One region of the Paenibacillus sp. KACC 21273 genome, then DNA from elsewhere that is predicted to be linked to it. Evidence: riboswitches for the same ligand, from Rfam matches in the RefSeq annotation. Region 1 holds a riboswitch; the other holds the start of a gene.

The links. A riboswitch is a leader RNA that binds a small molecule or an ion and turns the genes downstream of it on or off. The one in region 1 is predicted to bind S-adenosylmethionine.
Region 2: another riboswitch for S-adenosylmethionine. It lies ahead of PQ460_RS04945 (methionine ABC transporter ATP-binding protein); the one in region 1 lies ahead of metA (homoserine O-acetyltransferase MetA).

Annotation. Positions count from the first base shown of each region.
Region 1 covers NZ_CP117876.1:3,870,243-3,878,173, forward strand. The annotation lists gene PQ460_RS16975 (trans-sulfuration enzyme family protein) at 1-1,028, opposite strand, end outside; gene PQ460_RS16980 (aminotransferase class I/II-fold pyridoxal phosphate-dependent enzyme) at 1,035-2,225, opposite strand; gene metA (homoserine O-acetyltransferase MetA) at 2,273-3,214, opposite strand; SAM riboswitch class I at 3,352-3,485, opposite strand; gene corA (magnesium/cobalt transporter CorA) at 3,951-4,886, shown strand; gene PQ460_RS16995 (HAD-IA family hydrolase) at 5,123-7,906, opposite strand.
Region 2 covers NZ_CP117876.1:1,058,548-1,066,478, forward strand. The annotation lists gene PQ460_RS04930 (putative polysaccharide biosynthesis protein) at 1-1,143, shown strand, start outside; gene PQ460_RS04935 (thioredoxin family protein) at 1,157-1,513, shown strand; gene PQ460_RS04940 (COX15/CtaA family protein) at 1,735-2,700, shown strand; SAM riboswitch class I at 2,880-3,028, shown strand; gene PQ460_RS04945 (methionine ABC transporter ATP-binding protein) at 3,212-4,228, shown strand; gene PQ460_RS04950 (methionine ABC transporter permease) at 4,228-4,896, shown strand; gene PQ460_RS04955 (MetQ/NlpA family ABC transporter substrate-binding protein) at 5,030-5,863, shown strand; gene PQ460_RS04960 (hypothetical protein) at 5,992-6,498, opposite strand; gene ybaK (Cys-tRNA(Pro) deacylase) at 6,653-7,129, opposite strand; gene PQ460_RS04970 (SDR family oxidoreductase) at 7,364-7,931, shown strand, end outside.

The DNA of each region.
Region 1 (7,931 bases):
GGATACGATAAAATACTTTCGACTGCTCCTAGACTTACAGCCACTAAAGGCAATTGCACTCGATCCAATACTTTTTTGGCACGCTGTCCTGAACCAACATCAAAGGAAAGCACAGAACCTGCACCTGACGATTGAGCCGCATGAATGGTGGCTCCTGGATGATTGGCTAATCCCGGATAATATAATGCTGTAATATCATCACGTTGACTCAGCCAGTCTGCTAATTTGGCAGTACTTTTTTCAGAATGATTCATTCTAGCTGCAAGAGTCTTCATTCCCCGAATAAGTAACCAGCAATCTTGAGGGCCAAGTACCGTTCCCAGTCCATTTTGTAAATGCTTGAGTTGAGCACCAATCTCAGGGGTACGTGCAACCGCTAATCCTGCCAGTACATCACTATGTCCACCTAGAAATTTGGTCGCACTGTGCAACACAATATCGACGCCCATTTCGATCGGACGCTGATAATAAGGAGTCATAAACGTATTATCTACCATAGTAAGTAGATGATGTTCTTTCGCCCAAGCGGTCACTGCGCCGATATCTGTAATTTTGAGCGTTGGATTCGATGGTGTCTCCATATAGACAGCTCTTGTATTGGAACGAAGCGCATTTTTCACTTGATCCAGATCGGTCATATCTACAAAGCTAATCTCGATATTCATTCGATTCAATACAGTAGTCAGAAAACGATATGTACCACCGTACACATCTTCAGTCACGATCACATGATCACCTGCGGATAGAATCAGAAAGGCAGTAGAAATCGCCGCCATTCCTGAAGCAAAAGCATATCCTGAAGCTCCGCCTTCTAACAAAGCAATATAATCTTCTAACGCTTGACGGGTTGGATTGCCTGAACGACTATAATCATGAAGTGGTGGATTCGAGATATCTTCTTGATGAAAAGTAGACGCTTGATAGATCGGCACACTGGATGCACCTGTTGTTTTGTCGATTTCAGCACCAAAGTGAATCAGTTTGGTATCTATTTTGCGTGAAGCTTGACGATCTGAAGAATAAGTCATTATCGATCACGCTCCTTCTACTTCAAGGCGTGCTACTTCCAGCGCTTGATCAAGATCAGCGATCAGATCATCAATATGCTCAATCCCTACAGAAAAGCGCAATAGACGATCATCCACACCAATCGCTTCACGAATTTCAGTTGGAATATCTGCATGTGTCTGTACCGTTGGGTACGTCATTAACGATTCAACGCCACCTAGACTTTCAGCAAAAGCAATCAATTGAATACTACGCAAAATCGGTTCAATATAACGCGCATCTTTCACTTTAAACGAAAAGATACCTGTATTTCCGCTAGATTGGCGATTTTGGACATCATATCCCGGATGATCCGGTAGTGCAGGATAGAACACTTCTGCAATCTGCGGATGATCTACTAAATGCTTCGCCATTGCTGTAGCATTATATTCATGACGCTCCATCCGCAATGCCAATGTTTTCATTCCACGCATTAATTGATACGAATCGGTTGGGGACAATACGGCTCCGATAGAATTGTGCAGAAAAGCCATTTCAGCGGATAATTCTTCCCCTTTGGTCATAATCAATCCTGCTAACACATCATTATGTCCACCTAGATATTTGGTAGCACTGTGAATCACAATATCTGCTCCCAGTTCGATCGGACGCTGGAAAAAAGGAGTCAACAGCGTATTATCAACAATCGTCAGCAACTGATGGCTTTTTGCCCAAGTAGCTACAGCTTTGATATCGGTAACCATCATTAACGGATTAGTTGGCGTCTCGATAAATACAGCTTTGGTATTTGGTTGAACTATTTTTTCTAACGCTTCTAGATCATTGGTATCTACATAAGAAGCAGTTACTCCAAATTTGGATAAAATACGCTCCAACAGACGGTATGTGCCACCATACAGATCAAGCGATACGATCAGATGATCTCCCTGACCGAAAAGCGCAAAAATGGTCTGTAAAGCAGCCATACCGGAACTACAGGCAAATCCTGCATCTGCTGATTCTAATGCTGCCGCCGCTTGTTCTAGTACAGCGCGAGTTGGATTGGTTGTACGAATATAATCAAAGCCTGTACTTTTACCAAGAGCGGGATGACGGAAGGCAGTTGATTGATAAATCGGAAAATTAACTGCCCCTGTTACCGGTTCATTAATCGAACCGATCTGTGCCAATTTGCTTTCAATGTTAAGAGTTCGTTCGCTTGAATGATGATCCGTCATACTATAATTCCTCCTCTGAAATAACAATCGATTGGGTTGATCTCAAATTAGATACAGTAATTACCTGCTTCAGCTTTGGCACTTTCCAAATCATATGGTGTTTCTTGGTATACATAATAGTTTAGCCAGTTGGAAAATAATAAGTTGGCATGAGCACGCCATGTAGAAGGTGGTGTGCGCGATGGATCATTATTAGGAAAATAATTTTTGGGCGGTGCGACATCCATTCCTTTAGCGATATCACGTTCATATTCCCATTTCAGTGACAATGGATCATATTCAGAATGCCCTGTTACAAAAATCTGACTGCCATCTTTGGTAGCGGCTAGATATACTCCTGCTTCTTCCGATTCTGATAAAATTTCCAGTTCAGGAATCTTGGCAATATCTTCATGACGTACTTCGGTATGACGGGAATGAGGCGCAAAGTACAACTCATCAAATCCTCGTAACAATTTTACATTTTCTTTATTTAATGTATGTGGGAATACACCAAAACACTTTTCAGGCAAATCGACTTTGGGAACACCGAAATGATGGTAAAGCCCTGCTTGTGAAGCCCAACAGATATGCATGGTTGAAGTGACATTCTTTTTACTCCAATCAAAAATCCCTTGAATCTCTTCCCAATAGTTCACATCTTCAAAGTCCATTGTTTCTACAGGAGCGCCTGTCACAACCAGACCATCAAAGCGCAGATGTTTGACTTCTTCAAATGTTTTATAAAATAAGTTCAAATATTCAGTCGATGTATTTTTGGAAGTATGGGATTGTGCATGTAGCAAATAGATATCAATTTGAAGCGGGCTATTTCCGAGTAAGCGTAGTAACTGCGTTTCGGTTGTTTCTTTAGTAGGCATCAAGTTCAATATAGCAATTCGCAATGGACGAATATCCTGTTGAAATGCTTGGCTATCATCCATTACGAAAATATTTTCTCCAGTTAATACTTCTTTGGCAGGTAAGCTATCCGGAATCTTAATTGGCATGTTCGTTCACTCCTTGGATGTGTGTATTTCTTATCATTTCAGGAGAAAGGTTCATTATAAGTATATACAAAAATGACCTTTCTCCTGATACTTGAGAAAGGTCATTTGCGATATGTTCGCGTATATAATAGACGCCTCTCTCATCTGTCAGCAGATATTAAGTCTAGAATGATACATCAACTTATATCTCTGCAAGAATTAGCACCGTGCGGTTATACCGCCGGTTGCCGGGTTTCATCGGGCTAGTCCCTCCACCTGCTCTTGATAAGATTTGCTTATTCAATTTAAAATAACATGTTTTGATACTTTTCTTATACCATAATTTATACTATTCTACGGTCTGCCGTCAAGTGCTGTGAAAAATGTATTAGATTGAACCGATAAATAAGTTGTTGGTAACTATATTGGTTGATTTCAAAAGAGGTTTCTTATTTAAGCTTGAAAGGCTTCCACGACCACGGTATACTTAACAAGTATTTGACGTTTTTTCATAGTTTTCATAAATATCTAAATCACAAAGAGGTGAATTTCAAAATGGAAGGCGACCCGAGGCCCAGTTGGCAGCAGGACGGATGGACAAATTGCAGGAAACAAACGACAACCATAGGGCACTGGAGTAACGCGCCATTATTGAAAAATCTTCTCCGTTTTTCATAAATTATAGCGAAGCTTTGTAAACAAGTGTGCGGTTGCCGCTTCTTTCCCTGCTCATTTCATAATAAAGGAGTAGAACACAATGAAAGTTCGGCACGTCAATGCTGGAGCATTTACTCCAGTAGAAAATATTACCGACACACTGGTAGCACCTGAAGAAGGATTTTATTGGATCGACGCAGATTTGGAAGATTTGATCGAATTACAACCACTTTTTATGCTTCATGATCTGGCTGTAGAAGATTGTTTGAGTGAGGAAGAACAGCGTCCTAAGATCGAAATTTATGAAAGTCATTATTTTATTGTAGTCAACAGTATTCGTTTTGATAACGAAGAGATTTTTTTGCGCGCCTTGAATATTTTTCTAGGACGGCATTATATTATTACAGTGACCAAGCAGAAAATTAATGAATTGCGTGTTCTCAAACCGATTTTATGGGAAGAAGAAGTGAGTCGCGCTGATAAATTCATGTATTTGTTAATTGACCTTGTCGTTGATAATTACTTCGCTGTCGGTGACCGGATCGAAGATCAGATCGAACTACTGGAAGAAAATATATTGATGCATACCAAAAAATCGCATTTGAACGAAATTATCGGTTTGCGTGGCGAAATTTTGTGGCTCAAACGTGTATTGGGACCTCAGCGTGAAGTCATCAATACATTGAATAAAAAAGACCTCCGTTTGATCGATGATCAATTGCAAAAATATTTCAGTGACGTGTACGAGAATGCGGTAAAAGTATCTGAGATGTTTGATACATTCCGCGATCTGATGGGTAACTTACGAGAAGCTTATCAGTCCAGTATCTCTAATCGTGCGAATGAAATCATGCGTGTATTTACAGCGATCACAACGATATTTATGCCGTTGACTGTAATTACAGGTATTTATGGAATGAACTTTGAAGATATGCCTGAATTGCATTGGCGTTTCGGTTATCCACTGGTAATCGGGATTATGATTACGCTAGGTTTGACTATGTTTTTCACTTTCCGCAAAAAAGATTGGATCTGAAAAGATTAAAGCTGCCCTTATTCATCGTCAATTGATGAACAAGGACAGCTTTTTTGATTTCACTTGGTCGCGCTTATACTGCCAAGCGCTGATGGTAAGATATTTTGCTAAGCAAAAATCACTTTCTTATTTTACGGGTCGCGCTTGTGGTGCCAAGCGCTTAATGTAAGATATTTTGCTGATGCAAAAATCATTTTTTTATTTCACTGGTCGCGCTTATGGTGCCAAGCGCTTAATCAAGGAAGTTGCATCCAGCGGATCATGGTTTCTAGGTTTAGTCCATCTAAGCCGGGTACTGTAAAGTGTGCACTATCGATTCGGGTTAGTGAACTTACAGCGATCGTTTTCATCCCGATTTGACGGGCAGATTGGATCGATTCGGTAGAATCTTCAATAACCATCGTGTGATAAGGATGAATATTGACTGCGTTAGCTGCTTTGATAAATATTTCAGGATCAGGCTTACTGAACTCTACATCATCTGATGTAATGATGCGGTTGAAATATTGTCGTACTCCCAATTTTTCTACCACTTCTTCTGCATCACTACGGTGAGATGCCAAAACAACAGCGATATTATGATCGGCAAAATGTTGTAGTAAATCTTCTACACCTGGCAACAATTCTGCGGATTCAATCGTTTCTGATTCTTCATCAATAACCGGAATAACTACACCTTCCAAGCCGAATACTATTGCACACAGATCACGATTGTTTGCTTCAAGTGGCTGTGTCATTGCAACTACATATTCTTGTCCATAATGTTCTATCGTTAACGGTTCTCCGCGAACAAGACTGTATGTTGTTTTGTTGCCTTCTACATTTACATTGACAAGGCGATCTTGAAATTGTACCCGGAACGAGTACTCTGTCCAGCTTGGCGGTAATTTCGGTTCAAAGTGTAATCGACCGTCATATTGACGCATACCTGCAAATCCACCAATAATCGTTAACCAGCTACCTGCCATTGATGCAGCATGGATACCGTCTTTGACATTACCATGAATATCATCCAGATCCATACGTGCCGATTCGATAAAGAAGTTATACGCATGATCCATATTACCAAGCTCTGCTGCAATAATCGCATGAATCGCTGCTGACAACGAAGAATCATGTGTTGTTAATGGCTCATAATAGGCATAGTTTTTGACTTTTTCTAGCTTGGTAAATTTCTCACCTAGCAAATAAAATGCCAGAATCAGATCCGCTTGCTTGATCACTTGCTGACGATAAATGACCAATGGATGGTAATGCAGCAGTAATGGATAATTTTCAGCCGGCGTATTGTCAAAATCCCATACGCCTTTATCCAGAAACGAATCATCCTGACCGATCAATCCATTTTGGCGATGAATATAGATTTCATCCGCAGCACGTGCCCAATCTGCAATTTCTTCTTCGGTTAGTCCCATAACACTGTGCATCGCTAGATAAGAATCTGGAGTTAATTCTTCCCACTGTGTTAATTCATGTACAGTAAATTCTAATGCATCTTTGACCATAATATTAGTATACGTATTGTTGTTTACAATCGCTGTATATTCATCAGGGCCAGTCACTCCATTAATACAGAATCCTTTACCTGTAATCCAATTCCCTACAGATAAGAAGAATCTTGAAATCTCGATTAACATCTCCAGACCTTTACTCTGCAAAAAGTCTTGATCGCCTGTTGCTTCTACGTATTGAATAATCGCATGAGCTACATCGGCATTGATATGAAATTGAGCCGTTCCTCCTGGATAATAAGCAGAGGCTTCTTCTCCGTTGATCGTACGCCATGGGAATAGAGCACCTTCTGCTGCCATTTCTACTGCACGCTCTCTTGCTTTGGGCAGTGTGTAATAACGATACTCTAACAGACGCAAGGCTAACTCGGGCTTGGTATACAAGAAGAATGGCAACATATATGTCTCTGTATCCCAGAAATAATGTCCTTCATACCCTTCGCCTGTGATTCCTTTCGCACTAATATTCGTTTTGCCATCACGACCGACCGATTGGAATAATTGATACGCATTGTATCGTAATCCCTGTTGTAACAGTTCATCGCCTTCTACATTCACATCTGCAATTTCCCAGAATTCATCTAGATATTCTTTTTGTTTTATCGTTAAAGCATCCCAGCCATTTGCTTTGACTTCTTTTAACGTAGACTGAGCCAAAATTAGCAAGTGATCTACTTCATAATCTTTTGAAGAATAATAAACAATAGATTTATCCAATGTAACCGATTGTCCTTCGTCCACTTGCATAGTAAATGCTTTCGCAATACGCTCATCTTCTTGAATCGTTGATAACGTATAGTCATAATTTAACGTATGCTCTGCGCCACACAATAAATGAAATTCTGTTTCGGTCGTACGTTGCTCTAGAGCCATAAACTTATTTTCTTCATACGACTGAACCGTATGTAATACTTGTCCTCCAAAAGCTGACCCTGCTCGTGGATCGTCTGCTGATATTTCATTAGTCACTTTACCATTTAAGGCAGAGATCAATTTAATTTCTCCTGTAAAATTAACAGGCTTCACCGTATAGCGAACCATAGCTACATGCTTATTATCAAACGAAATTAAGCGCTGTGTATCGACTTGCACTTGTTTACCTGTGCCACTTTCCCATACGACATGACGCGATAAAATCCCATGTTGCATATCCAAAATACGTTCGTATTCTATCACACGACCGCTTAATAAATTAAATTGTTCGCCATCAATAAATAACTCAATAATTTTACTGTCCGTTACATTTAACATCGTCTGACGCTTACGGGCATAACCAAAAGCTTCTTCTCCATACGTAATATCTGCTGAATCGTAAAATCCATTCAAATACGTACCATTCAGTGCATTAATACCTGCACCTTCTAATCCTTCTTCAAAATGACCACGCATTCCCAAATATCCATTAGCAACCGTAAAAATAGTTTCTCCTCTACGATTGTGGATAGGGTCAAACGAAGATTCTCGAATCGACCACGGCTCTACTTCATATATTGAATTGCCTTCTCTCATTCGACATTCCTCCACTTTTATCTAG
Region 2 (7,931 bases), 2.5 Mb from region 1:
GTTGAGCAGATCGCACGTGTATTTACAGCTATTTTGTTAGCTTATATTATTTTGCAGTTAGGATATGGTGGTGTAGAAGCTTCTGCCGGTGCTTCTTTTGGTAGTGTGCTTGGTAGTATAGGTGCATTTGCAGTAATGATCTATTATGCTGTCAAAATGCGTAAACAAGATAAATTAGAAGGTATAGATGCTAAATCAGACAAAGATCATGCAGTCATTCCATTAACGCAAATTTATGGTGATATTTTTAAATTATCGATTCCTATCGTACTATCTTCATTAACGATTCCAGCCGTTTATTTTATCGATAGTATATTGGTCAAACCTTTATTGATTGGGCAATTAGGAGATGCGATGGCTACAAATGTGCTGGCGATTTTGGGAGCTAGAGCGCAAAGTGTAGCAGGTATTCCACCGATCTTAGCTATCGCACTCAGTCAATCGCTTATTCCTATTATTTCAGCAGCATTTGCTAGTCGCAAAATGGAACATTTGAAAAATCAAATTACATTAGCATTACGAATTTCTGTACTTACAGGTGTTCCAATTGTTTTGATTTTCAGTACCGCAGCATATTCAGTCAATGGATTATTATTTAGTACGCAAGAAGGTGCAGGTATTATTGCTGCTTTGACACTGGGTACGATTTTTCAGATTACGATGATGACGACCAATTCTATGTTAATCGGGATCAACAAAGCGAATTTATCGATGGTACATGTCATGATCGGTATTGTGGTCAAATTAGTTGCTAGTTTTGCGTTAGCTCCGTTTATTGGAATCTACGGTATTATTGCAGGAACAGCTTTATGTTTTATCACCATTACATGGATGAATATTCGTTCATTGCGCCAAATCGTAACTTTCTCTGTATTAGGCAACCGTTGGGTCGGATTTATTGTGACTGTGGTGGTATTAGGTGGAATTGGTCTACTGCTGAACCAGGTCGGCATTCTATTAACGGCTTATATGAATGAACGGGTTGCATTTTTTATCGGTTGTTGTATGGTAGGAATAGCGATATTATTGGTATATCCTGTTATGCTTGTTCTGCTAAGAGTCGTTCGAGCGAATGAACTGGATTCTTATCCAAAAGTATTGCGTAAAGTTTTCCGTCCATTGATGCGTCTACAAAAGAATTAGGAGGAATAGCATAATGCAATTGATTAATAGTAAAGAAGATTTCACTACCGTTACTCACTCTTCGCAATTAACTGTCGCTGTGTTCAAAGCAGATTGGTGTGGAGATTGCCGATATATTGATCCATTTATGCCTGAAGTAGAAAGTCAGTATGCAGATCGTCTAACGCTTGTAGAGGTAGATGTAGAAGCAACAGGCGATGTGAGTCAAGAACAGAACATCTTGGGTATCCCTAGCTTTGTAGCTTATGCGAACGGCAAAGAATTAGTACGTTTCGTCAACAAAGCGCGCAAATCTCGCGAAGAAATCGAGCAGTTTTTGGATCGCGCTGTTGCTGTCTATGAGACATTAGCTACATCAACAGCGGAATAAAAAGAATGTATAAATAAATGCTTACTAACCACCTTTTTTATAAAGGGTGGTTTTTTTACTATGTGAAATATCATTTGTTTGTCGACACGGTTCTGCCATAATACAAGGATTGATCATTTTTTGTCACAATCCAGTGGTTCCGTCTATTTTGCAATCAGGTATACTAAAGTAGAACATAAACATTGTGTAACTATCATATAAAATAGCGGGTGATTCTCTAAATGGCAAGAAAGTTCAGAATAACAACTACACATCTAAAATGGTTGAGCTTTGTCACCTGTGTTGTTATGTTTTTAGCAACCATGGGAGGACTTGTAGTAACCAAATCAGGTTCAGGACTCGGTTGCGGAAATGAATGGCCGTTATGTCATGGCCAATTTGTACCTGCGTATACGATTTCTTCATTGATTGAGTATTCGCATCGAGCTATTAGTGCTCTGGCAGGCTTAACAGCATTATTTTCTTTTATCGGATTTATCTTTTTTAATAAGCATCGTGAGCTTAAAGTATATGCATCGTTAACATTGCTATTTGTTTTGGTACAAGCCGTTATGGGTGCATTAGCAGTTGTATTTTCACAATCTGCTCCAATCATGGCACTACATTTCGGATTTGCAATGATCGCTTTTGCTAGTTCGTCGATGATGGCGCTTGGTGCAAGGCGGATGGATCAGCAAAAAGGTGATTTGCCAATTCCAGATGAACCACCGGTGAGTAAAGGAATGCGTAATCTAACATGGTTCGCAACTATCTACACATACATGGTGGTATATACAGGAGCCTTTGTCACACATACCGATTCTAGAGGTGGGTGTTCTGGCGTATTACTATGTAATGGTTCTATCTTACCTGAATTATCCGGTGGGGTAGCGGTAGCATTTTTCCATCGCGTAGCCGCTTATAGTCTGTTAATCGTTATTGCAGTGCTAGCACATTATGCCTACCGTCGTCATCCGTATAATCCAGGTATTCGTAAGCTTGGAGTGACTGCGATCGTATTTATCATCATGCAGATTCTAAGTGGTATGTTGAATATTGTAACAATGAAAATACCAGAGTGGTATTTCTTCTCCAGTATGTTGCATACGTTGTTGATTCAGATTTTGTTCGGTGTGTTATGTTATATGAGTGTGCGTGTATGGCAATTAAGTCGTGGTACACGTGGCAAATTAGGGCAAAATGTATAACCGTATGATCTATTTAGACAGCAATAAAAAGTGAATATACATCCAATAGATTACGTCAGATGAACAATTGATGAAAAATTTCTAATTTCCTTAGGAAATATTCATTTTTGCTTTGACAAAGAGTGTGAAGTTCACTATACTGAGAAAAGATTTTCATTTTCATTCGAATTTTTCATATTTTCTTATCGAGAGTGGTGGAGGGACTGGCCCGATGAAACCCGGCAACCGATTTTGGAATAGCTATTACGTAGTTTTCCAAAATGTCATGGTGCTAATTCCTTCAAAATGGCGTGTGCAATTGGTACATGGCGATTTTGGCAGATGAGAAGGAAGTATCTCTAATAATAGAGAACCCTTTTCTGCGAAAGGGTTCTTTTTTTGTATAAAGAAGAGAGAAGTGAATACCGACATATATGATAGCGAGAATATATCCGACTTATTCGATGGTTTATATATGATTAATGTAATATGAATGCAGGAATGAAGAAGTACAAGGAAGGAGCACCTATCTGTGATTGAATTAAAAAGTATTACTAAAACGTATGGTAAAGGGAAAAATCTAAGCCCTGCGTTAAGCGGTATAGATTTGAAAATAGACAAAGGCGAGATTTTCGGCGTTATCGGTCACTCCGGTGCAGGTAAAAGTACATTGATTCGATGTATTAATTTACTAGAACGTCCAACCTCTGGTGAAGTCTGGATCGATGGTGTGGAAATGACCAAGCTGAACAAAGCGCGCTTACAAGCAAGACGACGCAAAATAGGTATGATTTTTCAACACTTCAATCTATTATCTTCAGCGACAGTATATGAGAATATCGCTTTTCCTTTGCGCTTAGTCAAAACACCGGAACGCAACATCAAAGAAAAAGTGAAAGAATTGCTCGCTCTAGTTGGACTGGAACAACATGCCAATAAATATCCTGCTCAATTATCAGGTGGACAAAAGCAGCGTGTCGGTATTGCTCGGTCACTAGCTAGCGACCCTGATGTATTGCTTTGTGATGAAGCGACATCTGCTCTTGATCCTCAGACTACAAATTCGATTTTAAAATTGCTGGTCGATATCAATGAGCGCTTTAATTTAACAATCATCTTAATCACTCATGAAATGCATGTCATTCAGAGCATTTGTGATAAAGTAGCTGTTATTCATCGGGGCGGTATTGTAGAACAAGGGCCTGTAACAAATGTCTTTTTGAAGCCACAGCATGAAGTGACACGTGATTTTATTTTAAATGAGTCTAATAATGCTGAATTACTAATTACTTCGTGGACAGCACCAAATGTTCCTAATTCATTGACTGTCAAAGTGTCTTTCTTGGGAGATAAAACGTATGAATCGATCCTTTCGCAAACGGTACGTCAAACTGGAGTCGATTTTGCTATTTTGCAAGGAACGATTTCAACGTTAAAAAATGTACCTTATGGACAGTTGATTGTTCGCTTTGAAGGAACAGAAGGAGACATTAAGCGTACACTCGATGGATTGACCGCTGAAGGTCTCGATGTGGAGGTGATCAACTGATGGGTGAATTGGATTTCTCACAAATTGATTGGAATGAATTTGGTACAGCGACCTTAGATACACTCAAAATGGTAGGCGCTTCTGGATTATTTACATTAATTCTAGGATTGCCATTAGGCATTTTGTTATTTATTACAGGGCGTTCTACTGTAGCATGGGTGCGTTATTTCTATGCAGTCATCGCGTTTATCGTTAATATTTTGCGTTCGGTTCCATTTATTATACTGATTGTGGCGATCTTACCATTAACGCAAATTCTAGTAGGAACAACGATTGGTGTACTTGGAACGATCCCACCATTAGTTATTGCTGCCGCACCGTTTTTTGCTAGATTGGTCGAAACTGCACTTCGTGAAGTCGATCGTGGTGTGATTGAAGCAGCGAATGCGATGGGAGCTTCGTTGTGGCAGATTATAACGCGCGTACTTGTACGTGAAGCAATGCCAGGGCTATTAGCAGGGTTAACCGTTACTGTTGTTGCGCTAGTCTCTAATACAGCGATGGCAGGGATGATTGGTGCAGGAGGACTTGGAACACTTGCAATCAACTATGGTTATTATCGCTATGATACAGCGATTATGCTAGTGGCTGTAGTCATTATGGTTATTATTGTTCAAATTCTACAAATGCTTGGTGATCGTCTAGTGGTTCATTTTTCTAGAAGATAATCGGTAATACAAAAGAGATTGAACACAGAGTAGTTATTCTGCTGAATATTTATATGATAATAGATAATCACGAATATTCAGCATTTGTATCATATACGTATACCAATCCAAAACCAATAAAGGGGTAAAGAAGATGAAAAAATGGACTTTGATTTTGCTAAGTATTATGTTGGTTGCTATCGTATCTGCTTGCGGTAACAAAGCAGCAGACAACACAGCAGCAACAGGAACAACAGAAGGCGGAGCAGAAACCGTAACGTTGAAAGTAGGCGCAACAGCTGTACCTCACGCTGAAATCTTAAAACATATTCAACCTGCACTTGCTAAAGAAGGCGTAAATTTACAAGTTGTCGAATTTACAGATTATATTCAACCTAACGTTCAATTGAACGGCAAACAGTTAGATGCAAACTACTTCCAAACATTGCCTTACCTTGAAGAGCAAAACAAATCTCGTGGTATGACTTTAAAAGCTGTACAACCTGTACACATCGAGCCTTTCGGTGCATATTCTACAAAATATAAATCAATCGATGAGTTACCAGACGGTGCAAATATTGCGATTCCAAACGAAGTATCTAACGGAGCACGCGCTTTGATTTTGCTTGCTAACAATGGATTGATTGAATTGAAAGACAAAACAAATATTACTTCTTCTGTAAAAGATATTACAGCTAATCCTAAAAACTTTAAATTTACACCGATGGATGCAGCTTTTATCACTAGACAATTGGGTCAAGTAGATATGGGTATGATCAACATGAACTATGTATTAGAAGCTAAAATCGATCCTAAATCGGCATTGTTGACTGAAACAAGTAGCGCACCATATGCTAACTATTTAGTTACTCGTGAAGACAACCAAAATGATGCAGCTATCGAAAAATTGAAAAAAGCTTTAACATCTGATGATGTTAAAAAATTCATTGAAGATACGTACAATGGTGCTGTAATCCCAGCATTTTAATTAAAATATACAAATAAAAATAAGGTTATAGCTAAAGTTATGATTTGTGATCAAATACAAATGATAACGGGCTATAACCTTATTTTTTTATCTAGTATTTCGCTGATCGATGGATCGATCGTTACATCCTAATCATTTACAACACTTGCTTGTACTTTTAATTTTCCTGTAGATCCATCGGTAGTTACCGCAAAGATATTCCACAGCCCCCACGAAGCTTGTCTATATACATCATATAAAGGTAAATTCCATTGTTGTTGCTGACCAGGTGCTAAGCTAGATTTCATAAGATTTCTGGTATCATCAGGAAAGTTAATTTCGTAATCGATTGTTTGCTTGCCTGTATTTTTTAAGATCAATTTTATATCTACATGATTTTGATATGTAAAAGGAATATTAGCTTGACCTCCAGAGAGTATAAATGTCTGTTGTGGTAACCCTTTAACTTTTGAAGTAAAACGGGTCTGTTGATAGGTTACTAGGTTGTCTATCTGTGTGTGCGTTAGAGTAGAACGATTCACAGAATGGTGTAACACATGATGGCTAGTTGCGGTATCTGCAAATACAGAACTAGAAGTAGCTAACGATATAGATAAAACTAAAGGTACATATAATAACTTTTTGAGGCTTTTCATTATTAAAGTTTCCTTTCTGTTTAGCTAGACCATGTAATGATTATAACGTGTTATGTAAGCTCCTTTTTTGATATACACCGATGTTATTTGGCTTTATGATGCCATTAAAATAGGAGGATAAATGATCAAACATTATATAAAATATGCAAACTATTTACTGATGAACCAATGGAGTAAAATTCGCCTGAGTTACATCTACAAGATCCTGTGGAGCGAGTTCTACTTGCATCCCAATTTTGCCTGCGCTGACAATCATCGTTTCTAAGATCATAGCTTCTTCATCAATAAAAGTAGGATACAATTTCTTCATTCCGATAGGAGAACAGCCCCCTCGAATATAACCTGTCCATTTCTGCAATTCATTCACAGGTAGCATATCCAATTTTTTTTCACCTGCTGCTTTAGCTGCTTTTTTTAGATCTAATTCTGCTCCTACTGGAATCACAAAAATAAACAAGTTATGTTTGTTTTGCGTGACCAATGTTTTAAATACCATTTCAGGTGGTTTATTAATTTTGGCGGCAACTGCATTACCATGAATTTTGCCGTCTTTATTATCGTATTCAATAATCTCGTATGCAATATTTTCTTTGTCTAAAATACGCATTGCATTTGTTTTGCTAGTACTCATTGAATGTACCTCCTTATCCAAAAAAAGCGTAATACATCTATTATAAACTATCTTTTCGTCATTCGTAGTCCTATATACGGTGTTGTTTGGTGATCCTTTTGACATCTATAGGTTAAGGTCTGTACACTAGATAAGAATAAGTATCATCCAAAAGCTACAATACAAACGTATTATATGATAGAAGCGCAATATAGTAGAAGATATGCGATAGCATTGTCTAGAGGAGGAACTTTTTTGGATCGGAAAATTGCCCTGATTACAGGCAGTGCCAAAGGATTAGGAAAAATGACGGCGCTTACGCTAGCGAGTCAAGGCTGTGATATTGCTTTAAATTATATGAATAGTCATGAAGAGGCTGTGCATCTACAATCTCGCATTGAAAATATGGGCGTACGCTGTATTGCTGTACAAGCAGATATCTCTATCGAAGAAGACATAGACCAGCTTGTAGACGAAGTAGAACAACAATTAGGCGGTATTGATATTCTTGTCAATAATGCAGGCCCTTTTATCCGGGAACGCCGTTTATTCGCTGATTATGAGCGGACAGAGATTATGTCGTTAATGCAAGGCAATCTTATTGGAGCGATGTTATTAGATCATCGTGTATTACCTCATATGCGTCAGCAGAAATGGGGACGGATTATTCATTTTGGGTTTGGACATGCTGCTGAATCCAGATCATGGCCTCAGCGTGCTGTCTATGCCGCCGCCAAAGTAGGATTAGTTTCTTTTACCAAAACGTTAGCTGTAGAAGAAGCTGAAAATGCGATTACGATTAATATGATCTGTCCCGGAGATA